DNA from 2 places in the Paenibacillus sp. EKM211P genome. Region 1 is predicted to be linked to the other one. Evidence: predicted binding sites of a transcription regulator. Region 1 holds the regulator's gene; the other holds the start of a gene.
The links. The regulator LexA, encoded in region 1, represses DNA repair genes until DNA is damaged. The targets are predictions, from matches to a motif close to CGAACATATGTTCG.
Positions count from the first base shown of each region.

Region 2: a site for LexA is predicted at 14,099-14,112, ahead of recA (recombinase RecA). Genes of this name have one in related genera too.

Region 1 is NZ_JAAMNS010000016.1:21,065-37,375, forward strand. It holds gene G9G57_RS20010 (helix-turn-helix domain-containing protein) at 1-1,082, shown strand, start outside; gene G9G57_RS20015 (hypothetical protein) at 1,221-1,541, opposite strand; gene G9G57_RS20025 (DMT family transporter) at 2,566-2,880, opposite strand; gene G9G57_RS20030 (DMT family transporter) at 2,877-3,215, opposite strand; guanidine-I (ykkC/yxkD leader) riboswitch at 3,304-3,404, opposite strand; gene G9G57_RS25680 (hypothetical protein) at 3,627-3,722, shown strand; gene G9G57_RS26255 (hypothetical protein) at 3,969-4,094, shown strand; gene G9G57_RS20035 (hypothetical protein) at 4,337-4,444, shown strand; gene G9G57_RS20040 (FAD-binding protein) at 4,641-6,107, opposite strand; gene G9G57_RS20045 (glycosyltransferase family 2 protein) at 6,523-7,404, shown strand; gene G9G57_RS20050 (helix-turn-helix transcriptional regulator) at 7,932-9,344, shown strand; gene G9G57_RS20055 (SDR family NAD(P)-dependent oxidoreductase) at 10,059-10,937, opposite strand; gene G9G57_RS20060 (MarR family winged helix-turn-helix transcriptional regulator) at 11,092-11,565, shown strand; gene G9G57_RS20065 (hypothetical protein) at 11,780-12,262, shown strand; gene G9G57_RS20070 (DUF2798 domain-containing protein) at 12,708-13,208, shown strand; gene G9G57_RS20075 (hypothetical protein) at 13,395-13,535, opposite strand; gene G9G57_RS20080 (hypothetical protein) at 13,577-13,741, opposite strand; gene lexA (transcriptional repressor LexA) at 14,151-14,777, opposite strand; gene G9G57_RS20090 (LysM peptidoglycan-binding domain-containing protein) at 14,967-15,335, shown strand; gene G9G57_RS20095 (DUF896 domain-containing protein) at 15,444-15,650, shown strand; gene G9G57_RS20100 (hypothetical protein) at 15,768-16,277, shown strand.
Region 2 is NZ_JAAMNS010000017.1:46,550-62,860, reverse strand. It holds gene G9G57_RS20900 (ClpP family protease) at 1-841, shown strand, start outside; gene G9G57_RS20895 (YlzJ-like family protein) at 838-1,050, shown strand; gene G9G57_RS20890 (FtsK/SpoIIIE family DNA translocase) at 1,154-3,835, shown strand; gene sleB (spore cortex-lytic enzyme) at 4,061-4,912, shown strand; gene yfmF (EF-P 5-aminopentanol modification-associated protein YfmF) at 5,073-6,353, shown strand; gene yfmH (EF-P 5-aminopentanol modification-associated protein YfmH) at 6,356-7,636, shown strand; gene ymfI (elongation factor P 5-aminopentanone reductase) at 7,657-8,424, shown strand; gene G9G57_RS20865 (DUF3243 domain-containing protein) at 8,527-8,781, shown strand; gene G9G57_RS20860 (DUF3388 domain-containing protein) at 9,011-9,784, shown strand; gene G9G57_RS20855 (helix-turn-helix domain-containing protein) at 9,815-10,909, shown strand; gene G9G57_RS20850 (hypothetical protein) at 10,994-11,158, shown strand; gene G9G57_RS20845 (YajQ family cyclic di-GMP-binding protein) at 11,304-11,795, shown strand; gene pgsA (CDP-diacylglycerol--glycerol-3-phosphate 3-phosphatidyltransferase) at 12,005-12,592, shown strand; gene G9G57_RS20835 (competence/damage-inducible protein A) at 12,688-13,956, shown strand; gene recA (recombinase RecA) at 14,182-15,243, shown strand; gene G9G57_RS20825 (regulatory protein RecX) at 15,452-16,201, shown strand.

The sequences.
Region 1 (16,311 bases):
TCTACTCGCCCAAACTTTTTGACATTGCGGAGGAATTATTGGCACAGGGACGACATGCGGCTGCACTGCTGCTCTATGAGAGTGTAGCTGAAGCGGAGAAATACCAACATTCTGAGCGTTTGGCAGTTTGCCAATATCGTATTTTCACGATTCAAATTGGTGAGGACCAAAACCGTAATCTAAGAGCAGCCATACTATTTGAACCTTATATTGAGCGTCTGGACGAAATAGAGCAGCTTGACGCATTGAAGGATTTGGCAAACGTGTACAGGTCTTTACGTAAATGGGACAAGGTTGAGGAAATGGCACGGCAAATGAGAGGGAAAGCGGAAGTTCAATATTCCATAAAACATCAGGCAAAACGAAAGTCTCAAGAGCATGAAAAGGAGACAAAGAGCCCACTATTTGGATATATTGCTTACGCCGATTTGTTGTGTGCAAGTGTTTGTGAAGCCCAAGGCGATTATCAACAAGCTCTACAATATACATACGCCTATGCGGAATTAGACTGGGTCAAAGAGACTGACGAAGACACTCAATACTGGGTAAACTTGTTCAGTCAGTGGGCGGAAGGTAATACGTATGTAAATATGCTTCTGTCTGGAGATATTAGCGTGCTACCGGACTATGTTGAATATATAGTAGCCACATCAACCAATAACGAAAATGAGAAGCTCTCAAAGCTGTTGAACGTTATGATAGCGGCTAACCGATATGGAATAGATGTGAATGATGTCATTTCTCGTTTTGAAACGGAGATTCATTCGTTTTCTGAGCAGCCCACATCTGATGATATGTATACTCAACAAGTAATGCCAGACTATTTCGCGTGGTTTGGTTACGAAATTGCTCATTATTATTTACAGCAAGGAAACTACAATGATGGCTTCAAACACTTGATGTATGCAATGCTAAAGTCACATATAATAAATAATGAAACTTACTTTATAAATTGTATGGGCCTGTTTGTGCGTTTTCAAGTCCATGCAACTCCTGAAGTCAAAACGGAGTTTCACAATCTTATTGAAAAGGTGTGGTTAAGTAATGTTGAAAAGAATGGCATTGTTAATCGTTGCGAGTAGCTTTTTGTTTCTTATAATCGTACCCGCTCACACTCATGATCAGCTTATTCAGACCTTTGTACAAATAGGTGGATTCTAAAGTAAAAGAAAGCTCTGCTAACCTTAATGGGTCGGTAGAGCTTTAACTGTTCACGCCTCTTATAGTGTATCAAGGTAGTCTTTCTGGAATTTGATAAAATCTTGCACACTATCGTGATAGGTAAATCTACCACCATTTTTATTAATAATCCAGTTGATCTTCTCGTCATTTAACAAGACTCCATACATGCAATGATGAAGCAGTTCAATTTGCTTTTCATCCCTAATTCGGATCAAGTGTTTTTCTTGTTCGTCAATGAGGTACCATTTCGTTTCTGTTTCATCTACATCTGCATCCACATACAGTATTGATACCGATAAGGGGAACGGCCAGTCAAACCAATGTTCGCGCTTGTCTTCTCCATAACCTTCAAATGCCATGGTTATTTCCTCCTACTTGGATAATTTCCTGATTAGTTTAAATGGATCTAACGTGTTGCGATTGTACGCTTTATTGATAACTGTTTTTTGGGAACTCGCAGCTACTCTCAGCCTTTGGCATCTGGGCACCAATGCGATTAATGACCTGCCGTTTGAGGTTGGAGCGAACTGCGATGCGTCTGTTTAGGCTGGGTTAATGGGGGGATCGAACTGGCAATCCTGGTTCAAGAGAGAATTTTCGGTAATTTCTTTTGGCAATGACGACGTAGGCTTTTAGGAATAAACACATTAAATTTACTGCTTTTCTTGTCTTATTCTACTGGCTCAGGAATATCGCCCCCATATTCTTTCCATGGCTTATCGTGCGCCATCGTAAACTTCTGCAAAAGTTTAGTGTAACTTTGGCAACCGTCTATTCCGCTATTGCCGCATAATAGTTGTGTCCGCTTTCGTCGTTCATTGTTCTGATCTGTATAGTATACGGATACGCTCTATATTGTAATCATGGAGGGCTGGGATGGTGACCAAAAGATCATTACATTTCCTCGTCTGAAAATAGGCATTATACGGAATTAAACCTCCAATGATCCAGAGTTTATTTTTTGTACTCAAAATATAATTTCCGCATAACACATCAGGAGGCTACATACATGTCATGTCAATAAGACTCGAAGGTAATGGATTATGGGACCCACTGGAAAATACTGTTGATAACGTTCGGTCTTATAAAATAGAAAAAATATTGTATATGTGGTTGGTGAAAATAGCTTCATTAAATTGGATTCAAGTACCAACACGTATGAGCAAAAGCAATGGATTTCCGAATTTACTTCCAAAGATAGAGAGATATTCAATAAATTAATGGAAAAGTAGAGGGGAGCATAAGCAAATATGGTAGAATTTTATTTCAACGGCAGCCATGGACAAGGAAATAAAGTCCCAGACTGCCGTAGCTTTTTCAAAGTTAACATTCATCGTTAGTTTGCTCAGGAAACGACCTTTAGAGCTACACCAATATATATTTTTAACTGGCTAGTTTCAGCCCTACAGCAGAGCTAAGGACCAACCCTATACACAAAATACGCATTAATCCGCGTGGCTCGTTATAAAAGATCATGCCGAGGATAGCACCTCCAGAAGCGCCAATTCCAGTCCATACAGCGTAAGCCGTTCCCATCGGGAGTGTTTGCATTGCCAACGACAAAAATATAAAACTTAGGCCAAAACCAGTAATCAAAAGAGTCAGCGATTTCCAACTGCGGGCTTGATTGAACTTGTTTATAAGCAAAACCCCGATCATTTCAAAAATCCCTGCTAAGATCAAATACACCCAATTCATAGTCCACTTACCTCCTCTTTCTTCTTACTAAGCATTTTCAGACCAATCACTCCAATAAGCAGCAGCCCGATCAAAGCTACTTTCGAAACACTTATGTCTGCGCCAAACAATAGGATTTCAGCTACTACAGTTCCTGCCGTTCCTAGTCCGACAAATACAGCGTATACAGTTCCAACCGCTAATGAACGAGCCGCCTTGATCATCAAATAAAAGCTGATGTAAATAGCGACTACTGTACCACTCCATTCCCAAAAACTATCCGCATGCTTTAACCCACTAACCCAAGCAACCTCGAATATAGCCGCCACAATGACTGAAATCCACGTTTTGTTCATAACACACTCCTCCTTAAACTTTTTATTAAAAATTGGGCCATAAAAGAAAAAAGATAAAAGCCTGGGAAATAAACCGCACAATGCGTTTATCTCCCAGGCTTTTATCCCTCCGTGTCACAGCCATATGGCTGTGCGTTTTCTCTCGGACCAGACCAATCTTGTGATTGCGGAACCCTAGAAAACGTTTTTATTCAGTTATTGGCTAAAAACATACTAACACGCGATGTAACGTGAGTCAATTTACAATTCACCTACTAACTTGCCAGTTACTTTGACGCCGATGCCTAGTCTACAACTTCATTTTCACTGGATTCGCCTGGTTGGGTATATTTTCTGTTTAACTGAATGCCCGGTCACAGAGTCGTAGCTATACATATATTAAGGTGAAAACAATTAAAGGAGGGCTAAGCTATGAGTGGATGTGCAGGTGGTGTGTGGACTTCTACAGCGGCAATTTTGGTGCTCTATATCCTTTTGGTTATCATCCTTAAATCGTGCTGGGTTTAATATTGCGAAGAAAATTATATAGACCCCATCATTCAAGTTCAATGCCCTTATTTCTTTAGTAATCTGCCCGAAATCAGATTAGATAACAAGCTCTGCCGACCGATTAAGGTCAGTAGAGCTTGTTTTATTTGAACATCTTCTCGACTAGCTTTAACAACTCAGATGCGCTATGATATCCACTTTATATTCTAGTTACAATTACCAAAGTATAGTGCAATCTAATATTTTAAAATGAGGGGTTAATTGATGTTGGGTATGTGGAAATTTAGTCACAGAATGCTGAGTCTTAAAATTAAAGTTGTCCATAAGATTTTAATTGGTACGATCGTTATGGGGATTGGAACTACAGTAGGCAGCGACCGAGCCGGATAAAGCACCTATTCTCATTGGTGCCTGCTCTAACGGAGAGGTTGCGTCCAATATTAATGAAAACGAGAATAAGAGTGGATATATTCAAAATAGGGGAAAAATGTTTCTGTGAACTAGCAATGCTTTCCTTCCCTAGCTTCTAGCTGGTCCTGCTAGTGTGGTGTTTTTTATTTACCAGTATGCCCTACCACAGAATGTATTTTTACATATATTAAAGTGACGACAGATAAAGGAGGTTAAAAGGCATGGGTGCATATGAAGGTAATGGCGGCGGCGGTGTATGGACTTCTACAGCGGCAATTCTAGTGCTCTTTATTCTCTTAGTTATCATCACTAAATCACTTTGGGTTTAATTTGTGAAAAGAACTGCTGGGTAATTTCACTTCACTCATGGATTGTAAAAGGTTGATCCCAATAAGCGCATAAACTATTTGGCAATAGCCACAGCATTCGCTGTTCTTTTGGTGGGTGCTCGCTGAATTTCTGCCATAATAGTTTTGCGCTTATTGGGTTTTATCGGAAGGGAGATTGTCTCATCTGAAGGGTTTATTAGCCTATACCGAATGCCTTTTCTTCAAGATCTTCTATAATTTCTAACGCAACAAAATATCCAAAAAATAATGTTAAAATATCCTCATATCGTTTTCCTGATCCTCTTGCTCTACTTAATATTATGTTTTGACTTTCTTGTATTTCTCTTTTATGGAGTGATCGAGAAACCACAGATGAATCGGGAGCGATCAGATCCACCATTAGAGTGGACAACTTTTTCTGAAACTCTTCAATTGGAAAGTCATTATTTTCTTTTGAGTACAGCTGCATAGTTTCAGGTGGATCTTTAAATGTAATCGGGTATTGAGTATTGAAGACACCTTCATTAGCTATTTTGTCAGCAATTAATTTACCGAAAACGATACCCGCTGCAAATGCTTGCCCAGGGATTCTTCCCATACCAAGAACACCATTAAATTGAGCTTCTCCAGTAGCAAAAACACGATTCAAGTTTATAACTTCAGCATTCGCATTGATTTCGATTCCTCCTGAAGAATAGTGCATTGTTGGTGTAATTTTGATTCTTTTATTTTTAACCACATTAGTGCTAAATCCATATTTTTTAAATCTTTCATTCAATATATTTTCATCAGCATGGCTCATATCCAAGTACATATCCTTTTTTTGCTTGATGCAATCGAGTTCAAAATGTAAAATCTCGTCAATCATTTCATGGTAATCATCTCGAGCAATGGCATCACATATATACTCATCTTTTAATAGTTGAATTCCTTCCTCATCTACTATTTTCCCTTGACTTAAAGAAACAACTCCGCCCAATAAAATTTGTCTTCCATTGTATATTGACCAAGGATGAGACATCACTGTAGACATTCCCTTTAATCTTGCACCCATTTTTTTAGCTAAGATAAGCGTTTCTCCAGTCGAACCCGGTGAATTATCATTGTAGTTAAATTGCCCCGCATATCCTCCCGTAGCTAATACCAAATAATTAGTATATATCCTGATAAATTGATCTAATTGGATGTCATAAAATAATGCGATAATTCCTTCATTATACTTTTCCAAATGAATCAAAATTTTATTACACAGCGGTTGTTCAATATGTTGTAACAAACAATTAATTAATTTCTTTCCTCCCTGTGATTTAATCAAACATTCAGGCATGATACCAAAGGATGTTTTCTCATAAGAGATTCCTAATTCCTCGAAAAAATTTATGACTATGTTGGAGTTTCTATATAGCGTTTCAATAACCGATCGATCTGCTCCACATTTATCAACCGTAAGATTAATAATATTATTAATATCATTCTCTGATGGAACACGTGTATTTGCGGCTGCAAGAAAGGAGTTGCTCTGTTTGGGCGCATTCTTTTTTGTTGTAATCGTGTACTTGATATTGTTTTTTGATAAATAATAAGCAACAGCAAGCCCCGATATACCCGTACCAACAATCAAAATTGGAGTGTAGTGTTCTACGGATGTTACATTTCGTTCCATCATTCTATCTCCCTTTTTAAGATGCAGATATTATCTTAGGCTGAATCTCACAGTCCGTTTTCCACTTAGATATATTTGTTTGTTACCGATGAAGAATGGAATCTAAGTGAAATATTTTTCCTAATTGTACAAATTTATTACTTATATTGTCAACTTCGTCTAAGAAGTAATTAGCCCGACTTTGAAGCAGGGATATTCAAACCAATCAATCTTTGATGGCACTAGCTTCTAGGACTGGAAGCTTCTAAATTTTCAAAAGGGCATATTATATTACCGGGAAGCCGCTTCGAAATATATTTCAGAACATATCTTAGAACATGAGAATATAGAGGGAACCATTATCAAAAAAATAGGGAAGCTGCTTTGTGATTTTAATACTGATTCCATTTGAAAAATATGAAATGGAGGGAATATTGTGCCACGAGCTTCGGTCATACTGCCAGTTTACAATAATGCAGCTTTTGTCTTGGAGGCAATACACAGTATTTTAGCTCAAACTTATTCGGATTTTGAATTAATTGTTATTGATGATGGTTCGACAGATGGATCTACCTTTCTTATTTCACAAATATCAGACCCTAGAGTGATAAAAATCTTCCATAATACCAATCGAGGGTTGATCGCTTCTTTAAACGAAGGATTAAAAAAGGCCAATGGTGAATATATCGTTCGTATGGATAGCGATGATATTTCTACGCCAGATCGACTAGCTGTACAAATCGCATTTATGGATCAAAATCCATTGATTGATGTATGCGGTGCTGCTTTTACTTCATCTAGTGGGGGATCAATAAAGGTAAATCCGGCCAGTCATGACGAAATAAAAACATGGTTGTTATTTCATTGTTGTATCTGCCATCCTGCTATAATCATGCGCAATAGCATGATCCGTCGGCTTGGCATTCAATATGATAGTAATTATCCCCATGCCGAAGATTACGAGTTGTGGAACCGACTAGCTTTCCAAGTACAAATGGCGAACATCCCCATAAACGTATTGTATTATCGTCAACATAATGGACAAGTGTCCAATCAGCATAGAGCTATACAAGATGCTACTGCTCGGAGAATTCGTCAAAGACAGTTTAGTAAGTTAGGCTTGGAATTATCAGATGAAGAGAACCAGATTATGCTGGATATTCTTGAGTTTAAAATTAATCCCTACGATTATGATAGTTACACCAGAGCTTTAGGTTTTGCCAACTGGGTGCTGGACCAAAACAGTAAGTATTTAGTTTATAACCAGGAACTATTAAACATGGCGTTTTCACGGTGCATATCCCATATTCCTTATTAACAGAGAGTTAAGCAAGTGATCCGGTTGGAAAGAAGATACTCTAATAGCACAAGCTTTTGAAGTTTTTGCAAAAAGGTGATTAGGCTCTGCCGGTTTAGCTGGTTGAGCCTTTGTTTTGTTTGTCTGTATGCCCTGTCACAAAACGCAGCTATACATATATTAGAAGTTTTTATCCTCTTGGTTATAATTACTAAAGCATTTTGGATTTAATTTTATGAAAAAACTGTTAGGCAACACACTTCACTTTTTTTAGATGGTAAAAGTTGAACCCAATGGCGCATAGGTTATTTGGCAGTAGCCATAGTAATCTCTTCCTTTTGGTTAACTAAGTTTTTACAGCGTACTTAGGGGACCCTGCCATAATAGGTTGTTGCGCTTATTGGGTTCTGCTGTCAGTGAACAGCATGGACTATACATTGAAATCTTACATTATTCGCATAATATATTGACATATGGTCAATTTTAGAGAAAAATAGACTACAACAATATAAAAATTTTGGAATTTTTATGTGAAGGGTGGATATGGCATGAAGCATACACCTACGATTCGGGCGGAACTAGAAAGATACCTAAAACAAGAGGGTCTGAACCTAACGCAATTCGGGCATATTGCAGGCATTAATAGGGGAATAGTTAGTGGCATTGTAACAGGCAATAGTTCTATGTCTGTTAACCAAATTGATAGAATTACAGAGGCTATGGGTTTACCAGAAGGCTATTTTTACGACTTATATGTAGAAAACTATATTATCGACATTCCCCCCAATATGAGGAGAATCGAACCATTTTTGTATCGCTGTGCAGAGTTGGACAAGCTGGATGCGATCCGTCGAGTGGTGGGAGCTATCATGGACAATCTACTCTACTCACCCAAACTATTTGACATTGCAGAAGAATTATTAGCGCAGGAACGACATGATGCTGCACTATTGCTCTATGAGAGTGTAGCAGAAGTGGAGAAATATCAACATTCTGAACGTTTGGCCATCTGTCAATATCGGATTTTCACGATTCAGATTGATGACGATCAAAGCCGCAATCTTAGGGCAGCCATACTTTTTGAGCCTTATGTCGAGCGCCTAGACGAAATAGAACAACTTGATGCATTAAAGGACTTAGCTAATGTGTATAGGTCTTTGCGTAAATGGGATAAGGTTGATGAAATAGCGAGAAAAATGAGAGCTAAAGCGGAAATCCAATACACTTTGAAACATCAACAGAGCAGCCGAGAACGCACTGAGTCTACTAAGAAGCTAACTCGCCCCATGTTTGTGTACATTACCTATGCCGATTTATTGTGTGCAAGTGTCTGTGAAGCCCGAGGCGACTATCAACAAGCTTTACAATATACATACGCCTACACAGATTTGGATTGGGTCAAAGAGACTGACGAAGATACCCAATACTGGATTAGCTTGTTTCAGCATTGGGCAGAAGGTAATACTTATGTTAATAAACTTATGTCCGGAAACACTAGTGTGCTTCTAGACTTTGTTGAATATATAGGAACAACCGCCAATGAAAGTGAGAAGCTCTCAAAATTGTTGAACATTATTATAGTAGCTAACCGATACAATTTGGATATAGATGGTGTACTTACAAAATTTAAAATAGACATTGATGCCTCTACTCAACTCCCGACATCTACTGATATGTACACCCAACAAGTGGTACCTGACTATATTGCATTGTTTTGTTATGAAATGGCCTATTATAATTTAAATAGGAAGAAGTACAGTGATGGTTTTAAACAATTATTATGTGCAATGGTAAAAGCACATATACTAAACAATGAAACATATTTCATAAACTGTACAGGTCTCTTTGCACATTTCCAAGCATATGCGTCTCCAGAGACCAGAGAAGAGTATTTTAAACTATTAGAAAAGGTGTGGTTAGACAATGTTGAAAAAAATGGCACTGTTAATCGTTGCGAGTAGCTTTTTATTTTTTATAACTGGTCCCGTCCTGACGCAACATATTCAGATCCTTGTACAAATTGGAGGTGCTTAAGCACAAAACTCTGCTAGCCTTATGGTTAGCAGAGTTTTTTAGTTAAAGGAATTGTTACACTTTGCGCCGAATGAGTCGCTGAAGTGATCAGTTTTCAAGCATACATATAAATATTTTGATGGCACAAAGTTACTTCGACACACTTAGAATAGTAGATTTATTATGTAATCATTCCAATATTCTGAGAGGGGATATTATTACTGGTGATGAAACTGCAGAAGCAAACGGGAGAATAGACTACAAAAAATAGATTACTATAGAGAAAATAATATATTGTATGAAGCGACAAGAGTGACACAGGGCATACCGTAATCATATTGAAGCTGGGGCCGTGACCCAAAAGATCGTGTTACGCCGCCTGGAGTGTAAATAGATACTGTATGGAACACTGAGCCTCAGATTAAGCTGAGGCTTATTTTTATGTGTACCAATTTACGAACTTATCAGTGTGACTGATAACGCGTGGGCTATCAACGTTATAAAGAACGAAATCACAAAGCTGAATGGGTTCGCTGCTGCTTTTTGGTGACTCATTCCGTTCATTGATTTAGCAAAAGATATGCTTGTATGTAGTGCGGGGTTGGCATTATTGATGATTAATGCTTCATTCATTGCCGTCTTATCCCTTCATCAATCATTTCTTATGGAAGGAATCCCTTCTGTTCCAGCAAATCCTCTGTGACCTTCCACAGTTTTTGCTGCATCTTGGGATCTCCTCCAGGTGAGACTGGTTGAATAGATTTCCCAGTTCCGACGTTAAAGTATCCACCTGTTTTTTTATGATATTCCGGATCTACAATTAATCGGGTGATGATATCTGCTCCTCTTCGCGGATCTCCAAGATGAAGGATTTTCAACAATCGTTCTAATAGAGGGGCAAACCAAAGTTCTCGTCCCAATCCGGTAACATTGAATCCTGGATTTAGTGCATTTACGCTGATTCCCGTATCCGACCATCGTCTTGCCAGTTCAGCAGTGAACATAATATTCAATAATTTGGTCTTTCCATAGATGGGCGATGAGCCACGAGCGGTAAAGGCAGTTGTATCCGTTAAATCCTCGGGGAGCTTCAAAACTCCATGACGGCGTGAAGCTTCGGAGGCAACATTGACAACTCTGGCCTTGCCTACGTTCTGCAGGCACGGTTTTAGTGTATATGTTAACAGCCACGGCGATAAATAATTTATGGCAACCATTTCAGGAAACCCCTCGGGAGTGACGCGTTGCTCAAAAGCATGGATACCCGCATTGTTTAACAGCACATCAATATTAGAGTATGCGGCGGCTATCTCATCCCCGATTCGTTTAACATCCTTCAGTACCGATAAATCTCCATAAAAAAAGTCAACCTTCGCTGATGGGCTAACCAGCTCAATCTGTTTTCTTGTAGCTTCAGCACGTTCCCTACTCCTGGCAGTCAAAACAAGGTCAAAGCAGCCGCGTTTTCCCAATTCAACTGCGACTAGTTGTCCAAGACCACTGGTGGCACCTGTTATGACAACAGTAGTATTTTTAGACATCGTCATTTCTCCTTCATGTGTTACAATTTTATTGGAGTAGCCAATTCGGTGAGTTAGTACATTTGATTGACATATGTCCACTATAATAATTTGGTTGATATATGTCAATCAAATTTGACTTGTGGTTTTTTGAACGAGAGAAAGGTGATTGAAGATGAAATATAATGAAGTAAAAAATGAACCAAGGGAGAAATTGGAGATTGAGTTGGGCGAGCAGCTTAACGCACTTATCAGCGCTTCACACGCCCTGAATGTCAGAGCTGCTGCGAAATTTGACTCCTCCTTACAACCTGCCGCCTTCCATATTGTTCGTTGGCTGTATTCTTATGGCCCAACAAATGCCGCCACTTTAGCGGAATCAACTGCGATGGATCGAAGTTCAGTGAGTCGTCTTGTCAAACAGCTTGAGTCTTTGGGGTATTTGAACAGAGAGGCCTCCCGAAGTGATGGACGAGGAATTGTATTATCTCTTACTGAGCATGGACAGCAAAAATTAATTGATGCGCTTAAGGAGAAAGAGTCCGTTTTCTATGAACGAATTTCGGACTGGGAAGATGCTGAGCTTCATAATTTTAACCAAATGCTTAGGCAATTTAATGGACTCCATCGCCACGGAACACAACCTTAAGAAGTGACCCGCATATAAACACTTGCAAACAATATCGTCACTTTAAGATATCGGCTTTTATTTTTTCATAAGCAGTTTGGATATAGAGTAGAAGTGGATAATGAAATCTACCCGAATGTGTATTTTTTATGTCAGACAAAGCTCCCCTTACTTTGACAATCAATAAGCAGTATGTTTATGGATGATGATAAATAGGAAGGAAAGGATGAAAATAATGAGTATGAAATTAGGAAGGAAAACTACTTTATGTTTCTCCACAATTGCTCTCTTATTTTCAGTTTTGTCCCCGCTATCAGCCTCGGCAGATGTAGCAAGCGTCACCCATGACACCTATACAAACTCTTTAAATCAGGAATTAGTTTCATCTCAATTAGTAATTTTTAAAGATGACACAGCATATACAGATGTATCTATTGTCGGGAAAAGAGTGAAATTTTCGATTAGTGGTTTAGAAAACCCGTTTAACATTAATTATTACAATCGATTAGTCTGGACTAGTACTGATGAAGAACCAAATATAAAAAATATTCTGACAGTAAAAGTTGCGCCAAAGACAGGGTCGCTTTACAGTTCCAGCAACTATGAAAACCTTTCACTGATAAAACAAAAAATCAACTCTGACTCACCTGTATATGGATGGATTCAACTAGAATCCAAAGAGTGGGTTAAAGCAGGATCAGCTATAATCAAATATTAGAATGTGTAGTATAAGTAAATACTATAAATAAGCGAAATCCCCGCCGACCAGCTAAGGTAGTGGGGATTTTCAATATAAAATAAGACTTCATCAACTATTGACAGAGTCTTTTAGAAAATTGTTGAAAGTAGTGTTCTTAAGAAGGGAAAAGTGTTTCGAAATCTGGAAAAACGCCATCACTAAGCCAACGGGTAGGGCCTTCAAAACTTCCATCGAGTGTAGCGGTAGCATAATCTCCATTGGAGCCATACAAAGTAATAGAGATATTTTTTATTATTTGTATTTAATGTTATAAATGTGTAATGATTTTGTACATAGTTCATTAGTTGTGAAGAATATTCCTTACTTGTCTTTGTTTGTTACGATATGTTCATAAAAAGTTCACTTACATGAAAATTTGGTTGCAGCTAAAATAATCACATCCAAAAATGAAAGGTTGAATTAAATGCCAACAACTAAAAAGGAAAGCTTTTACTTTGGGGTTATTATGTGTTTTGGAATGGTCGTTATTATGACCTTCTATAATCTTTTGATTAACGGATTGATTGGAAAAATTAGCTTGATTACCATTGCTGTTGAATTTCTAATTGGATTTATTATAGCGCTCATTTTAGATTTATATATCGTGGGTCCTGTAGCAAAAAAAGTTGCTTTAAGTCTACCTTTTGATAAATCCAAAAAAATATTTTTAATTATCACGATTTCAACATGTATGGTGTTCGGAATGGCCTGTTCTATGTCTTTCTACGGTTTATTAACTTCAATTCTGAGTCAGGGTATTGGCGATCATTCATTATTTGAAGCATATTTAGAAATTTTTATAAAGAACTTTGTTGTGGCCTATCCATTACAATTATTGGTTATGGGTCCTGTTGTTCGAGCCTTGTTTATAAAGTTTATAAAGAAAAGCGGGCAAGTGGGACCTTATAAAAAAGTATTAAATTAAATAATAGAGCAAATCCATTGCAGCAATGTTAAGCTAATGAATGGTTTTACAGCTAGAAATGCTTAAGTTATGAAAATCGGATACAAGTTTGAGGAAGCTATAACTGGCGGGATTGGTAGTTTGGTGTATTATTTAACACAAAAAAAGCAGGAAGAATTCTTCCTGCTTTTTGCTTGAAAATAATTATTAACGTCTGCGTTGTCCATCATTCACGCTAAACAGATTAACAGCCAGTGCGTTACCTCTTGCACGCGCATTGGCTCTTTGGTTGGAACGGATGTTTAATCTTCTTCTTCTCAATTCACGGTTGCTGTGTCTTCTGCTCATAATATCACCTCCCTTCAAAGAAATGAAGGTACGGTTAAATCTTAATGATGTTTATGCTTACGCTTGGAAATTTTGATATTTAATGCGTTAGTTGCGAGTGCATTTCCGCTTCCTGTTTTAGCAGCTGCGGCTTGAAAGACTTTAACGACCAGATATCTGTTTTTCCCGATGCGATGCTTATACGTTTTAACTCTATTTCTGATCATCTGCATAACTCCTTTGCTTTAGGTCTGCTATATACATATGTCAATTGTGCTAGTAATGTATCAGCATAAATCTACTAAAGACAAAAAGAAGCTAGTACCTATGTTCCTAAATGTTTAACAAAAAAAGCTCATGCTAGCCTGCGTTCGCCTTCCCAACTTTACGTTATAGAGGAAGGCCACCGTAGGTTCATATGTGTCAAATTTCCATTTGTTTAGCTAATAAAAGTAAACAGTTTAAGATCAGAGTGGAACTATCTCGGATATGGGGCGGATATAATAGTAGAGACAATATAGGTTGCTGAAAAGGAAAGAATAGTTGGAGACAGATACATAGTAAATATAAAACCGGCTCGCCTAGGCGGCCGGTTTTATATTCGTGGTAGTATAACGGGGAAGAAAGCACGATAAATCAGTGGAAGTCCCGGAAGAGTCCAACAACCTTGCCCAATATGCTGACGTGTGTCAGTCGAAGTGGCTCAAAGGCTGGATTTTCAGGTTGAAGCCGGATATGATCTTTTTCTTTGTAAAAGGTTTTAACTGTAGCCTCGTCTTCATCTGTCATAGCTACTACAATGTCTCCGTTATCAGCGGTCTGCTGCTGACGCACGATTACATAGTCTCCGTTAGCAATACCAGCTTCAATCATGCTTTCGCCTACAACAGATAACATGAATATTTTATCCTCACCAACAAAGTGTTGGGGAAGAGGAAAGTAATCTTCAATATTTTCTGTCGCCGTAATAGGAAGACCAGCGGTTACTTTGCCGACGACGGGAACACGACTAATGGAGTAATTAATCAAGTTGCTGTTATCCGATTCGTCTTGACCGAGTAATTCAATAGCCCGTGGTTTCGTAGGATCGCGGCGAATGAGTCCTTTTTTCTCCAAACGATCCAAATGACCGTGAACCGTAGAACTGGAGGCCAATCCGACTGCCTCGCCTATTTCGCGCACAGAAGGGGGGTATCCCTTTAGACGCACTTCATTGCGGATAAATTCAAGAATGGCCTGCTGGCGGCTCGAAATCTTAGACATACCGTATCAACCCCATTTAGTAACGTTTGGGAAAATTATAGCATAGAACCTCCGTTCGTACAAACATAAGTTCTAAATAATCCCTAAAAATATTCACGAACTTTTGTTCTCTTTTCTATTGAACAAAACAAACGTTCGTGTTATATTGTGAAAAACATAAGAACAAACGTTTGGAGGACGCGGCCAATTATGAAATATAGCACTTATCAAAGTATTTTTCCGATGAATTTAGAGAATTTACAGGAGACCCGAAAAGAGGGTAAGGTACGTTTGTTACAGGCTCTTACCAATACTCTTTTACTCAAGCTTCTTATTCTAGTAATTATCGTTTGGGTTGCAGGGGCAGGTGTACTTACGGTTTTTGCAGCACCTCCAGTTTCCAATGAAGAAATGATTAAGCTGACTGTACAACCTGGAGATACGTTATGGAAGATTGCCGTGAATCATAAACCGGAACGAATGGATACACGGGTATATATTGAAGGAATTGTACGTATTAACGATTTGGAGGATCGGGGGGTGCAGGCAGGTCAGGTACTTAAGCTCCCACCCTTCTGATCTATAAGACTATAGAGCTTGTCAAGGAGCGCAATGAGGGAGCCTTGACAAGCTCTTTTCTACATGTCAAAGTGTATTATATCTTTGCTTTTATGGAGGGGACACAATTTGGATATAGACAGTTTGGTACAGCGCATTAATGAATTAGCGCGCAAAGCAAAAGCCGAAGGATTGACGGAAGAGGAAACCACGGAGCGCGCCAAGCTTCGGGAAATTTATTTAGGCAACATTCGCCGTAATTTTCGGCAGCAACTTGAAACCATTGAATTTGTGGACGATGATACGTCGAAGGGAAATGGCGGGCTGAAGCATTAATGTTGCTAAAGCCTGCATCATTTGCCTTTTGTTATTAGGTATCTTTCTTGGTATCTATATAGATCAGCTTTAAGGCAATTGTTTTAATGTAATATTTATTGGGAAGGGAATTGAGAGATGGCCCGATCATTTGAAAGAAAAGTACGTAAAAACACAGCGCATTTAAATAAAACGCGCAAGAAACAAGGCATTCAAACCATTAACGGCGCAGGTTCAGCAATGGACATTTTCCGTGGCCGTAATATTACTGTGCCAATCATGCTAGCTGGTCTTGCTGTATTGTACATGCTTATGAGTTACTTTTTGACTAAGACCGGCATGCGGGGAATGGATTGGCTGGTATTTGGCTTGTACTTGATGCTGGCTGTTATCTTCTTCATTCGCCGTCCTTATTTAAAAGTGGGAAAAGATACCCTTTATATGTTAAAAGGTGGCAGAGAACGGCCGATGACGGCAGGGGACATGAAAGCCATCAAAATTGAAAAGGGTTACGTTACCGTTGAAAGAAAAGGGAAGGGCGGTAATTTTATTTTCACAAAATCACTGGGACGCTATGATACAGATGCCATCGCAGAGCGCCTTGAAAAATTTGCACTATCCAATCAGATACAGGTAGATAAGAAATAACCGATTTAGCCTGTAGCTCTGTAAGTAAGGCCGT
Region 2 (16,311 bases), on a different contig from region 1:
TTACAGCAATTTATCTTCTGGCAACGAGGAAACGGAAGCGCCAGAACAACCAGAGGTTGGACAAAGACCCGTTTTACCTGCTATGGAGGCTTTACAGCAGCTGGGTCAAACCTCCATGCCCGGAAGCGAGTCCAATATTTTTTGTATGACGATTATCGGTCAGATTGAAGGACACCTCATCTTACCGCCTCAAAACAAAACAACAAAATATGAGCATATTATTCCGCAGTTGGTAGCGGCAGAGCAAAACCCACGTATCGAAGGATTAATGATTTTGCTGAATACAGTTGGTGGTGATGTAGAGGCAGGACTGGCTATTGCAGAAATGATCGCATCGATGAGTAAACCAACAGTGACCATTGTTATAGGAGGTGGACATAGCATCGGTGTGCCGATTGCTGTATCTTCTACGTATTCTTATATTGCCGAGAGTGCGACGATGACCATTCATCCAATTCGTATGAGCGGCCTGGTCATCGGAGTCCCACAGACTTTTGAATATATGGAAAAAATGCAGGAGCGTGTCGTCCGCTTCGTCGTTTCTCATTCTCGCATTACAGAAGAGCGGTTTAAGGAACTGATGTTCAAAACTGGTGAATTAAACCGCGACATTGGTACAGCGGTCGGAGGAATTGATGCAGTAAAATACGGTTTGATGGATGCGGTTGGTGGTATAGGAGAGGCGCTGAAACAGTTGAATACCATCATTGAGACGCGCCGTCAGCAGAACGGCATGACAGGGACTCCACAGCAGCCCTCTTATGCACCTTTTTCGCCCAATGCCACAGGGACCCCTACAGGAACCCTTTCAAGTGAGCACAGCAAGGAGCTGCCCCAATGACACTATATACTGTAATGCCAATGGAATTGGTGTGGGAAGGTATGTGGAAGGAGGCAGAGGAGCTTGTAGAGGTCCGGGTAGATGGTCTACTTATGCAGGTACAGCCGCTTGAAAGTCGTCGGGGGATCATAGTAAGGCTCTTGGACTGTCCATTGGATGCCTACCTCAATCCTCGTTATGGACCAGGTCAGATCATTGAGTGGTCATAGAAGCTGTCGAATAGTACAGAAATAGGTCATTTGCTGCTGAAAAAGAACATATGTGCGGATAGCGAGTGACGTGGTATAATATTCTTCTGGGGGGTGACCTTGTATGTCCAGAAGAAGAAAAAGAAAAAAGAAAGCCATATTTGGCGGAGTTTTAAAATATGAAATTTACGGCATTGTGCTGATTACATTGGCGGTCATTGCGTTATCGGGTGAAGCGGCAGTTGGTCGGTCGCTATCCAAGATGTTTGGGCTTGTACTGGGGAAATTCTATTTTGTGATCCCCCTGATTGGCATTTATTATGGTCTGATGGTGATGATTCACCGCAAGTGGCCGAACCAGTGGAACTCACGGAAGACGGGTTTGCTGTTGTTGGTATTTGCCTTTACACTTATGAGTTCTATTTCATCTATGGAGCAGCGTTTGGGACCGATTAACGCGCTTCAGCCGGGCGGAGTGATGAGCCAGATACATATAGATATGCGTGAGCAGTTGCTGTCGCCTGATCAGCAAGGCCATACCTCGATGCTGAATAAGGATATTAGCGGGGGCTACGTTGGCGCATTACAGCTTACCGTTCTGTTGTGGCTGTTTGGTCTCACAGGAGCTAAGCTGATCATGATTGTCATGTTCGTCATTTGTTTTATGCTGATGACCCAGCTGTCTTATGTGGATTTAGTGCGGATTGTAAAGACCAAGCTACTGACAGCCGGGGGAAGCGTGCGGAAAAAATGGACTGGTAAAGCCACTCCGCTTTCTGCATCTAGCAAAGGCAGTGGAAATAGAAAACCCAAATCTGAGCCTATTCCTGCCTATGAAGAGGATATGGATGATGATTTTGATGAAATGCAGCCTCCAGCACGTAAGCAGCCAATTTTCTTTCAGTTGTTTGGCCTTAAAAATACAGATAAGGCGGACAAGGAAGAGCAAACTGCACATGCGGATGAAGATGAACATGATCTTCTATATGAGGCTGGTGACGTGCAGCCTCAGTGGAGAAATGGCAATCAGGGAGAAGAGCTGTCTGACGTAATCGAACACGCTGAGCAGGAAGCCTCAATTCCGGTAAAAAGATCGCCAATCATTAGGGACTTCTTCGAACAAGTGAAAAATGAGGAAAAAAGATCAGAGGCTGAACTTGAAGACTCCCTGACAGGTGGAGTGCGGAACGATTCCATTGATGAACCTCTGGATAGTAATTTTATGGATGCCGATGCGAATACGAATATAAATATAAATGATTCGGCAACGATCCATGGGACATCAGAAGAAGCTCAGGAACTGGCTCAGACGATTGCTAATGGATTGACAGGCGAAGAAGCTGAAGGGAACAATGTAGCTATTCCAGCTCCACCACCGCCTAAGCCGTACAAGCTTCCATCGTTCCGTTTGCTTGCCAAACCGCAAAATGCAGGCAAAGGTATGGGACAAAAGGATTACATGCAAACAGCACGCAAGCTGGAGGCCACGCTGGAAAGCTTCGGTGTTCGGGCGAAAGTGCTGGAGGTTGTACGTGGTCCAGCCGTCACACGCTATGAAATCCAGCCGGACATTGGCGTGAAGGTTAGCCGGATTGTAAGTCTGACGGATGACATTGCACTTGCGCTTGCTGCAAAGGATATCCGTATGGAGGCACCTATTCCCGGCAAGTCCGCCATAGGAATAGAAGTTCCGAATAATGAAGTTTCTATCGTAACCATGCGTGAGGTAATGGAAACGACAGTTTTCCAGGAATCAGTTTCCAATTTGTCGATTGCATTTGGCCGTGATATTGCAGGACAAACGATTGTTGGTAATTTAGCTAAGATGCCCCATCTGCTTGTAGCTGGAGCTACGGGTTCGGGTAAATCGGTGTGTATCAATGGGATTATCACGAGTATTTTGTACAAAGCGAAGCCAGATGAGGTGAAATTTCTGATGGTTGATCCCAAGATGGTGGAGTTGAACGTGTACAACGGAATCCCCCATTTATTGGCTCCGGTCGTGACTGATCCCAAGCGTGCCTCACTGGCATTGAAGAAAATCGTAGTTGAAATGGAAAAAAGGTATGAGTTGTTTTCCAAATCAGGCACCCGTAATATTGAGGGCTACAACAATTTGATGAAGGATAACCCGGATGCATTTCTGCCTTACATTGTCGTTATTGTGGACGAGCTGGCAGATTTAATGATGGTTGCTGCAGGAGATGTGGAGGATGCGATTGCGCGTCTTGCCCAAATGGCGCGTGCAGCAGGCATCCATCTGATTATTGCAACACAAAGACCTTCGGTTGATGTAATTACAGGGGTTATTAAAGCCAATATTCCTTCACGTATTGCCTTCGGCGTTTCTTCGCAGGTGGATTCCCGCACCATACTGGATATGGGCGGTGCTGAGAAACTGCTCGGACGTGGTGACATGCTGTTCATGCCGATGGGGGCTTCCAAACCGGTCCGCGTTCAGGGAGCGTTTATGAGTGATCAGGAAGTGGAAAACATTGTTAACTATGTGCGTGAACAGGGGGAAGCTCAGTATGATGAAACGCTTGTGCCTGAGGTGGAAGAGGTATCCACTGATGCGGATGAAATGCTGGATGAGCTGTATGATCAGGCTGTCAACATCATTTTGGAGGCTAAACAAGCTTCCGTTTCGCTCCTTCAGCGCCGTATGCGGATCGGTTATACACGTGCTGCCCGACTGATTGACTCCATGGAAGCCCGCGGTGTCATCGGTCCTTACGAGGGAAGTAAGCCCCGTGAGGTACTTATCTCAATGGAACAATATCAGCAAAATAAAGTTAGCTCCTGAGCATTATCTTTTATCAGCATTCCATTTAAACGCTGTTTGTACGCATGATGAGTTGTTAAATATGACAACTCCATGCACGCAAATAGCGTTTTTTTGTGATGTTTTTTTGAGGTGTGGAACTGCCTGCTCAAAGAAGATTAAAAGGGTGAATAGCTTCTAGCGGAGCTTGTCATAATAAACGTAGCCATCCTGTTAATCCCACAAAAGAAAGGTAGAGCGCAGCATATGAAAAAAACAATGGTCTGGATTTGCACGGGTATCCTCGCAGCCTCGGCTATTACGTACACAGGACTTTTTAAAAACGACTCTGTACAGCAGCGAGTAGAGTCGCCAAGCACGCAGCAGAAAGTAACAGCGGCGCAGCCTGTTCAGCCGACATTCAGTTCAGAAGCGGTTGATTTTGGCACTTATGGCCAGGATGTATATGAACTGCAATCACGATTGAAGCTGCTGGGTTTTTTTGGTGGAAAAGTGGACAGCCATTTTGGCAGCAGTACACTAAAGGCTGTAAAGGGTTTTCAAAAGGAGTTTGGTATCAGACCCGATGGAGTGGTTGGTGCGAAAACCAAATTAAAGCTGGTGAATGCTACTCCACACTGGAAGCCGACGGAAACGCCTATGCATCGTAATAATCAAGGTTCTGATCAGGGACAGGCAGCGAACAAAAACGATAAATCTGATCAAAATGAGGAAACGATGGGATCAGCCAACACCATGGGACTGTCTGAAAACGATCTTAAAATCATGGCCAATGCGGTCTATGGTGAATCCCGCGGTGAGCCGTTTGAAGGACAAGTTGCCGTGGCGGCTGTTATTTTGAACAGGGTCAAGTCGCCAAGTTTTCCGAATACACCGTCTGGGGTAATCTTTCAGCCGGGGGCTTTCACTGCTGTAGCAGACGGCCAAATCTGGCTCACGCCGAATGAGACTGCACAAAAGGCGGTACGTCAAGCCCTGAACGGCTGGGACCCAAGCGGAGGATGTCTATATTATTTTAACCCTAAAACAGCTACCTCCAAATGGATTTGGAGCCGTCCGCAGGTGAAAACCATCGGGGAACATATTTTCTGCATGTAAAACGCCGAAGCAGCCGGGAGCTTGTCTCCGGTTGCTTCTTGGCTTTTGCATGGTTAGAATAAAGATTGGTACACTTTACCTCTTTACAGGAAAAAGATGTACAGTAACTATTGCTAATCAAAGGCTAGACGCAAATTGACGTCACAAAGGAGTTTTGGACTTGAACAAAACAGGTTTCGAGCGTGGCACACGCAGACAACTAAGGATTCATGTACTGCCCACCAAGCGCTTTAAGACGTTCGCCATATCGTTGTATGTAGGTACTCCGCTACGTGAGGAAACTGTAACTCGTGTAGGACTGGTGCCTTTCGTTCTGCGTCGGGGTACAGAATCGTATCCGCAGACTACACAATTTAGAGAGCAGTTAGAACAATTGTATGGCGCGGGTTTTGGATTCGATGTATACAAACGTGGAGATTATCAGATCGTGCAATTTCGCATGGATACAATTAATGACAACTTTGTAAGCAGTCCGGATAGTTTGCTGGATCGTTCGTTTTCTTTCCTTGGAGAGGTTCTGACGAAGCCTGCATTGGAAAACGGTGCATTTCAAACGGGATATGTACAGCAGGAACGAGAAAATGTTCGTAAGAAGCTGGAATCTATAGTTAACGATAAAATACGTTATGCTGGGGAGCGCTGTATGGAGGAGATGTGCAAAGATGAGCCTTATCGTCTGCATCCTCTTGGTCAACGATCAGATCTGGACAGCATAAATGCACAAAATTTGTATGAGGCTTATGGAGACTGGCTGAATAATGCCAGCATGGATTTATACGTCGTGGGAGATACCACGCTGGAAGAAGTTGAAAAGTTTGTGGATCGCTATTTTCAATTAAACTGCTCGGCGGAAACGGGATATGTACCTGAACAGCCCAAATCGGTAGAACGTGATGTTCAAACTATAGTAGAGCGTCTTGATGTAAACCAAGGCAAGCTCAACATGGGGCTACGAACCTCTATTACGTATGGCGATGAACGTTATGCTTCTGCATTAATGTACAATGGCGTTCTGGGTGGGTATCCGCATTCAAAGCTGTTTGTCAATGTGAGGGAGAAGGAGAGTTTGGCGTACTATGCTTCGTCACGCTATGACGGGCATAAAGGCATTGGCACAATACAATCCGGTATCGAAATTCCTAATTATGAAAAAGCGGTTACTATTATCCGCAAGCAACTGGAAGATACACAAAATGGAGCAATTACCGAGCTAGAAATGACCCAAACGCAGGCAATGATACGCAACTTGCTAAAGGAAATGCAGGACTCCGCTTTTGAGATGATTGCCTATGATTTTAACAGACAGCTTTCCGGCAAAGAGCGGACGGTCGAGGAGCTGCTGAGCCAGGTGGAGGCAGTCAAGGTGCAGGATGTTCAGGATGCCGCCCGGACGTTCCGACTGGACACTATTTATTTCTTGAGAGACCAGAAGGGGGAATAGCGTTGGAGCATATATCGTATGAGCACTTGCAGGAGACGCTGTACTATGAAGTAATGGATAATGGCTTGCACGTTTATGTGTTGCCCAAACCGGGCTTTCAGAAGACGTATGCCACATTTGCAACTAAATATGGCTCGGTTGATAATCATTTCCGGGTAGAAGGTCAACAGTCCGTCAAGGTGCCGGATGGCATAGCTCATTTTTTGGAGCATAAAATGTTTGAAGAGCCCGAAGGCGATATTTTTGCTACCTTTTCCTCTAATGGAGCATCGGCGAACGCATTTACGAGCTTTGATCAGACTGTATATCTGTTTTCGGCAACCGAACGCATTCAAGAGAATTTGACCACACTAGTCAATTTTGTTCAGCATCCTTACTTTACAGATGAAAATGTGGAGAAGGAAAAAGGCATTATAGGCCAGGAAATCAATATGTATGAAGATAACCCCGACTGGCGGAGTTACTTTGGTCTGATTGAGGCATTGTACAAGGTCCATCCGGTGCATATTGATATAGCAGGTACTATTCAATCCATCAGTACGATTACGAAGGAAACATTGTACAGTTGCTATGAAGCTTTTTACCATCCAAGTAATATGATTCTTTTTGTAGTAGGTGGAGTGGATCCAGCCGAAGTAATCGAATTGGTACGTAATAATCAGGCGAAAAAAGACTATAAGCCGCAGGGGGAGATCGAGCGGATTTTCGATGATGAACCCACAACGGTTGCAGAGCCGCGTCATGAGGTAAAGCTGGCTGTTTCTTTGCCAAAGTTGCTGTTTGGATTCAAGGAGGCTGAAGTAGGTCTAACGGGAGAAGCTTTGCTACGTCATGATCTGGAAACCAAGCTGATGCTTGATCTCTTGTTTGGTTCCAGTACACAGCTATATCAGAAGCTCTACGATGAGGACCTGATTTCGGACAGTTTTGGCCATGAGTACAATAGTACGCAACAGTATGCATTTTCTGCGATCGGCGGGGATACCAAAGACCCTGATCGGCTGTTGGCTAGGATACGAGAAGAGGTAGAGTCTATTCAGAAGCAGGGGTTTGCAGCAGAACATTTTGAACGAGCGCGTAAAAAGAAGATCGGCGGTTATCTACGCACTCTCAATTCTCCCGAAAATATTGCGCATGAGTTTACAAGACATCGCTTCCGCGGCAGTGATTTTTTTCAATTGCTTCCGGTTTATGAAAGTATCACGCTTGAGGATGTAAACCGTCGTCTGAAAGATCATATAAAGTGGGATCAAATGGCAATATCGCTGGTGGTGAGTCCGTAATGTCCAGGGAGAGGGAACCGATGACCACCGAGGGCGGAGAGTTAAAGGCTATTGGCGATACGACTGTGCTGATTACAGGAGCAAGTGGTGGAATTGGTGCGGCTATTGCCGAGCGTTTTGCAGCAGTAGGGATGAATGTGGTCATTCACTACATGAAGTCCCATGAAAAAGCAAATGAAGTTGCCCGTCGTTGCATGACTTATTCAGGCAAGGTAATGACTGTTTCAGCCGATCTGCGGAGTAAGGAGCAGATTGAACGTATGCGGGAAAAGCTGGATAATCACGGAATGAAGCCAGATATTCTAGTGAATAATGCTGGATTATCTCATTATGGGCTGCTTTCAGATGTATCGGAAGAGGAATGGGACGAAGTGATGGCCGTGAATGTTAAGGGAACTTTTTTGTGTACGCAGGTTTTTATGCCGCATATGATTTCCCAACGCTATGGCCGCATTGTGAATGTTTCGTCTGTGTGGGGCATATGTGGAGCTTCGTGCGAGGTATTGTACTCCACTACCAAGGGAGGCATTAACGCTTTCACTAAAGCACTGGCTCAAGAGGTTGCGCCTTCTGGCGTAACAGTGAATGCTGTGGCTCCAGGGGCGGTAGACACATCAATGTTGGATCATTTGGATGCAGGCGAAATTAACAGTTTGGAAGAAGAAATCCCTGCCGGACGATTGGCACGGCCTGATGAAATATCGTCCCTAGTTTATTTTCTTGCGCTTCCTGAGTCAGGTTATATTAATGGCCAGGTCATAAGTCCTAACGGAGGATGGGTGACGTAAGGAAAACAGCGCTTGGAGGAATCCACCAGTATAGTAAGCGTCTGTGAAGAGCATATTACAACTGTTGATTTTAAATCTGAATCATCTAAGGAGGATTTAAGTATGTCAACAGTTGTTCAGAATTTTGATGTTTGGAAAAAGTTCCTTGGTCAGCGTGTAGAGCAAGCAGAGAAGCTGGGAATCAGTCAAGATACCATTGCGGAGCTTGCTTACGAAATCGGTGATTTTCTGGATGAGAAGGTCGATCCAGCCAACCATTCCAACCGCGCACTGAAAGAACTGTGGGGAGTTGCCGATGAGGACGAACGTCACACCATCGCCCGGCTAATGGTTAAATTAGCTAAGAGCAACGCATAAGTAGGAACCAACATGAAAAGCTCCCTTTTGGGGGGCTTTTCTGTAATGGTTACAGAGCTGTTCTTGTAATTCCATTGTAATTTATATATCATAAACGTGATTGAGGCTTACAACACACTGTAGCCTATCGAATTTCAATAATTGGGTTTTGTCGAATGATGCTATCTTATGATACAATAAGGCTTTGATTTGGCATTGTTGACGGTTTGAATGTGAATGAGGTGCTAACGTGACGGAAGAGACAAAACAGTGGTACATGGAATACAAGATACATAAAAATCGACCCGGACTGCTGGGGGACATTGCTTCCATGCTTGGTATTCTGGGGGTTAATATACTGACGATTAACGGTGTTGAAGGCGAAAGACGGGGGATGCTTCTCGAAACAGACGATGACGAGAAAATACGCATTCTCGGAGATACGTTGAAAAAAGCCAGCAACATTACAGTCACGGCCTTACGTGCTCCGAGACTGGTCGATATATTGGCAGTAAGACACGGCCGTTACATCGATCGGGATTCGGATGATCGTAAAACTTTCCGTTTTACACGTGATGAGCTTGGGTTGCTGGTCGATTTTTTGGGTGAAGTATTAAAGAGGGATGGCAATCAGGTAATCGGTCTTCGCGGAATGCCGCGTGTTGGTAAAACGGAATCCATTATTGCCAGTAGTGTATGTGCAATGAAGCGTTGGACTTTTGTGTCGTCGACGTTATTACGACAGACGGTACGCAGTCAGCTTTCTGAGGAAGAAATGAATCCCAACAATGTGTTTATTATTGACGGCATTGTGAGTACCATTCGATCCAATGAAAGACATTATCACCTGCTTCAGGAAATTATGAGCATGCCAAGTACCAAAGTGATTGAGCATCCTGATGTATTTGTGCGTGAATCGGGATACAGCTTTGACGATTTCAATATCATTATTGAACTTCGCAATAATCCGGCTGAGGAAATTATTTATGATACCTTTACAGCCAGTTATACAGAAGATCTTTAAATAAGTGTAATTACACAAGGAGATGATGACATGTCAGAACTGGGTCAGCAATTAAAGGAGGCCCGGCTGCAAAAAGGATTGAGCCTTGACGATGTTCAGGAAATGACGAAGATACGCAAACGTTATCTGGAAGCCATTGAGACGGGCGATTACAAAGTGCTGCCGGGAAGCTTTTATGTCAGAGCTTTTATTAAAACATACGCCGAAACGGTTGGGTTGAATCCCGATGAGCTTCTGGAAGGGCACCAAAGCAATGTGCCTGAACCTGAACCGGAAGCAGTCATGGAGCCTGTTACACAAAAACGCTCCAGCCGTCCCGCGACGATTGGCAATCTTAAATGGTTGCCTACAGCGTTAATGTGGCTTTTTCTAGTTCTCATTGTTGGGGTTATTTATGCTTATTGGGTGAGTAACAACCATTCCACTCCAAAAACAGCAGAAAATACAACGCCGATTACAACACCAAGTACACCAAGTACAACACCTAACACAACGCCAAGTACGACACCAAACACGTCTACTCCAAATACAACTACGACACCGAATAATGGTCAGACAACGGCACCAAATGGTGCTGGCGGGCAGACCCCTGATACGGGAAAAACCGGGGAAACCCAGCCAGGTGGTACGGGAACTACAGATGCGACTACTCCAAATCCTGGTCAGCAGCCGGATACGACTACGCCAGCGCAGGGAGTAACTGTGGCTCAGGATGGTAAGCAAGGCAAGACGACGATCTTCAAAGTCTCCAGTGCAACGGGGGCCACGGTCAAGGTTGATATTAAAGCAACGGGCGAAAGCTGGCTTGAGGTGTACAAGGGACAAAATTCCCGTGGAGAAAAGCTGAGCTATGGTATGACTAAAAGTGGAGATGCCATGTCTTTCGATATCGGTCCAGAAGGCTTATATATCAAATCAGGACGGTCTTCTGCCACGGATATTTCCGTCGCCGGCCAACCGATAACCGATAATAAATCGACGACTCGGGTGTTGATACAGCAAGGGGAAGCTTCTTCCACTGGAGCGAGTACTGGGGTGACGGGTTCAACGGATACGACGACAAATGGTAGTACGGATACTCCACAAAGTGGGACAGATTCTAGTACAACTACTGATGGTGAATAAACGCCTTGTTGAGGGGAAATACTAATGACTGTAATTCTTGGAAAGTCAGTCATTTCATTTTCCGCAAAGTGAGGTGTATACGTTATGACCGTCAGCTGGATTGTGACTGGGCTCGGGATTATTGTCAGTTTACTGGGCTATTATCTAACACCGAATGCATGGGGCTATGGCATATTAGGCTTTGGTCTTGCTCACATTGTGCTTGGAATTTTGGATATGTTTAGAAATCCAACACGAAGTCACTATTAGAAAAGTTAAACTGCAATTGTAAATAAAGGCGTTTTTGTCGGGGAACTGGCAAGAACGCCTTTTTAGTGAACGGATTATTGGATTTTTGTAAATGACTAGCCTATAATTAGATATTGAACTTTGTTGTGGAAAGGAAAGTGAAACGATGGCTTCAGAAAATTCATTTGATATCGTCTCCAAAATGGATATGCAGGAGTTAACAAATGCGGTTCATCAGACGGAGCGTGAAATTGAAACGAGATTTGATTTCAAGGGGAGCAAAAGTAGCCTCAAGCTTGAGAAAGATGCTCTTACGATTGCATCGGAAGATGAATACAAGCTGAATGCGGTGATTGATATTTTGCAATCTAAAATGGTCAAACGAGGTCTATCCCTTAAAAATGTGGAATTTGGAAAATTGGAACCAGCCTCTTTAGGTTCAGTGCGTCAGCGTCTTTCTCTTAAGCAGGGAATTGATCAGGATAACGCCAAAAAAATTAATATCCTTATTCGGGATTCCAAGCTAAAAGTGAAAAGTCAGATTCAAGGTGATCAAATTCGAGTAACTGGAAAAAACAGGGATGACCTACAGGCCATTATTCAATTGCTGCGGAAAGCTGATCTGCCGTTGGAGCTTCAATTTACAAACATGAAATAAGCCGTTTTCTCTCATAGATTTTGTAGGACTAAACGTTGCTTGATGTGCAGCAGGTTATTTTGACATGCGTTTTGCGCCATATTATACTTGTAACGAAAATGCAGACATTAAGGTGTATAACGCTCGTCGAAAGCGATTTTACATAGGATTGATTTCAATCCGAAAGCTGCCATTTGTAATCAAGTACGATAATCAGGGGAGAGTGTGTTGTGAATTTACCCAACAGAATTACAATAACGCGGATTTGCCTTATCCCGGTGATGATGCTGGCTTTGCTGGTGGATTTTGATTTTTATCCGCCACCGATTGAGATCGGTGCTTTCAAGCTGCCGTATAATCAGCTGATTGCGGCTATTATTTTCCTTGTAGCAGCCAGCACAGACGGCCTTGACGGATATTTGGCTCGTAAAAATAATATGGTCACCAATTTGGGCAAGCTGTTGGACCCCCTTGCTGATAAGCTGTTGGTAACTGCTATTTTGGTTTCTTTGGTAGAAATGGGAAAAATTGATTCATGGGTTGTCGTTGTGATTGTCAGTCGTGAGTTTGCGGTTACGGGTCTAAGACAGATCGCTTTATTGGATGGCTCTGTGGTTGCTGCAAGCAATTGGGGGAAATTAAAGACGATCATCCAGATCGTTGCTATTGTAGCACTGCTCATTAATAATTTCCCGTTTGTTTTTCTGGGTATTCCGTTTGATTTAATAGCGATATGGGCAGCTGTGTTAATCACCATTTATTCGGGTATTGATTACTTTGTAAAGAATATCCATTTGCTGAGCTCCTCTAAAGTGTAACAGGATAAATCTTATGGAAACAGCAATAGGGACTTAACTTATTGCTGTTTCTTTACATAATTCCCACAATATATGCATCATAGGAGGACGAATTGATGAAAGCTGAAATCATTGCAGTAGGAACAGAGTTATTACTTGGACAAATAGTAAATACAAATGCCCAATATTTATCACAAGAGCTAGCTACAATCGGAATTGATGTATATTTTCAGACTGTAGTTGGCGATAACATGGATCGACTTCAGGAAGCGGTACGACTTGCTCAGAAGCGTGCGGATATTATTTTGTTTTCTGGTGGGCTGGGACCAACTCAGGACGATTTGACAAAAGATGCGATAGCGGCTGTATTGGGGCGGAAATTGCAGATAGATCGTCTTGCCATGGACAAGCTTGATCAGTTTTTCCGGAACCGCGGGGTCGAAATGACCGAGAATAACCGCCGGCAGGCGCTTTCTATTGAAGGAGCCACTCCGCTTGAAAATGAGACAGGTTTAGCTATAGGGGATGCAATTGCACAGGACGGTAAATTTTATGTGGTTTTGCCCGGACCGCCTAAGGAGCTTAAACCTATGTTTGCAAATCATGCCAAACCATGGTTGCTTCAGCAGGCATTGAGCGGTGAGGAGATGCCGATTTATTCGAAAATGCTAAAATTTGCAGGGATCGGTGAGTCAGCTCTTGAAACTCGCTTGCTAGATCTGATCCAATCCCAGACGGACCCCACGATTGCTCCTTATGCCAAGGAAGGGGAAGTTACGATCCGTATATCCACCAAGGCGGCCAGTGAGAGTGAAGCTTTAATTAAGCTGACTGCCACGGAAGTACAAATTCAACAACGTCTTTCCGAATATATGTATGCAAGTGAAGATGTTACGCTGGAGAAGGTGATTGTAGATTTAATGGCCAAACGCGGACTCACTGTGAGTGCGGCGGAAAGCTGTACAGGCGGTATGCTGATGGAACACATCACTTCTATACCTGGCAGTGCTGTTATGTTTCAAGGTGGAATCGTGTGTTATTCCAATGAAATGAAGATGAAATTGCTCAATGTGCCCTATGATTATTTGGAAGGCGACCATGCGCCAGGCGCAGTGAGTAAGGAAGTAGCCCTTGTGCTTGCAGAGCAGGCAAGAATGATTATGGACAGTGATTTCGGACTTTCCGTTACTGGTGTAGCTGGGCCCGGATATTCCGAGCGGAAGCCAGTCGGTCTGGTATATATTGGTATTGCTCAGCGTGACAAGGAAACGGAGGCATATGAGCTAAATTTAAGCGGTAACCGTGAGACCATCCGTTTGCGATCCGTCAAAGCTATCTTGTACAGATTGTGGCGTCGATTGGTAGAGAACGAGAAACTCTCTTAATTATCGATGAGTTGTTTTAGATAGATATTCATGATATAATCTTCTTATCGGAAGAACCGTTGCAAAGCTTTTTGCCAGCGGTTCTTTTTTCGTTTTATGAGAAAGGTTTAATTATAGAAGAGAGTTGTGGGAAATAAAAAAACGAATGTATGTTCGAAAAAATGCTTGGCAAGCGTGTCAAAACAAGGTATTATTAAAGTACAAACAATGAAGGATGTGAGTTTATTGTCAGATCGTCGTGCTGCGCTGGATATGGCGCTCCGTCAAATAGAAAAGCAATTTGGTAAAGGTTCCATTATGAAGTTGGGTGAGTCTACCCACATGCAAGTGGAAACAATCCCCAGTGGTTCGATTGCTTTGGATATTGCGTTAGGAACGGGCGGCTTTCCAAGAGGCCGGATTATTGAAGTATATGGACCGGAATCATCCGGTAAAACGACAGTAGCTCTTCATGCTATCGCAGAGGTGCAAAAAACAGGCGGACAAGCCGCCTTTATCGATGCCGAGCATGCGCTTGATCCGTCGTATGCGAGCAAGCTGGGTGTCAATATTGATGAGTTGTTACTATCGCAACCAGATACAGGTGAGCAGGCATTGGAGATTGCCGAAGCTCTTGTGCGTAGTGGGGCAGTGGATATTATCGTCATAGACTCTGTAGCGGCACTTGTACCGAAGGCAGAGATTGAAGGCGAAATGGGAGATTCCCATGTCGGTCTTCAAGCGCGTTTGATGTCACAGGCATTACGTAAGCTGTCTGGAGCCATTAATAAATCGAAAACCATTGCTATTTTTATCAACCAGCTCCGTGAAAAAGTAGGTGTTATGTTCGGTAACCCTGAAACTACACCAGGTGGACGTGCTTTGAAGTTTTACTCTACGGTACGTTTGGATGTTCGTCGTATCGAAAGCTTGAAAATGGGTAACGACATCGTGGGTAACCGCACACGTATTAAAGTCGTGAAGAACAAAGTTGCGCCTCCTTTCCGTCAGGCCGAAGTGGATATTATGTACGGTGAGGGTATTTCCAAAGAAGGAAGCTTGATTGACATCGGTACGGAGCATGACATTGTCGACAAGAGCGGAGCTTGGTATTCCTACGAAGGCGAGCGCCTTGGTCAGGGACGTGAGAATGCAAAGCAATTTTTGAAGGAAAATCCGAACATTGCTAGTACGATTGAGCAAAAAATCCGGGTGGCCAGTAATTTGATTACAACAATTGCTCCACCGACAGAAGAAGAGTTGGCGCAGGAGGCCAAGGAAGAACAGGAATTGCTGGAGCTTGAATAAGCTTGCCTGAGACTTCGCTTTTGATCTGTCATGTGAACTGTAGCCAGGGATTATGGTACAGTCCGTTTGAATAGCATAATTCTGATGCCCTGCACAGGTGTGCAGGGCATTTTTGCATCAAATAAAGTCTGCTTTGTCAGCAGAATCTAACTTTTGCGTAGCAGGTGATCATAGGCTGCTTTCGTGAATTTCAAAGTGAGGGAAACTAGTGCAGTTGGACGATAAAGATGAATACACTTCGGAAGAAGATAAACAGCAAGGGATTTCTCTTTTTCCAGATCATGTGGAATTGATGATTACTAGAGTGGAGCAGGGGCAGAGACGCAACCGTGGAAGATACATCATTCATTTTGGTCCATATTCACTGTCTGTATTGGAAGATGTAATGATCAAGTACAACATGTTCAAAGGAACGTCATTCGTCAAAAAAGAACTAGAAGATATCGTTCTGGCAGATGAAAAACAACAGGCTTATGTACATGCGCTGCGCTATTTGGGGCAAAAGCCTCGTACACGTCAGGAAATTGCCCAGCGTTTAGCGCAAAAGGAAGTGGATCAGGCTGTTATTGATGAGATACTGGTACGATTGCAAAGGGAGAAGCTTGTAGATGATGATTTATACGCCCGTCAGTGGGCAAGACAGCGTATAACAAGCCAACGTAAGGGTAAGATGTGGATCAGGCAAGAACTTCGTCAGAAGGGCATCTCTAAAGCTTCTATCGGGGAAGCATTAAGTGAGATCACCGACAATGAGGAGTGGGAGAGTGCATTGTCAGTTGGACGTAAGAAATGGAATCAGGTACGTGGTGATATAATGGATAAAAAAAGGAAAACATTCCCGTTTCTTATGAGACGCGGCTATTCAGGGGATATGACACGCCGCGTGGTCAATCATCTCAGTGCGGCCGAGCAAGACGGAGCATTCGAAGACGAAGAATTTCTGCATTGGGAGGAATAAGTTGCAAAACGGTAGCTGAACCTTTGGCTAGATAAGCCGGTTATTATATGGACAGCTGCACGGTAGTCTACTAATGTTTGCATTCCCTTGACAATGCCATTTGTCAAATA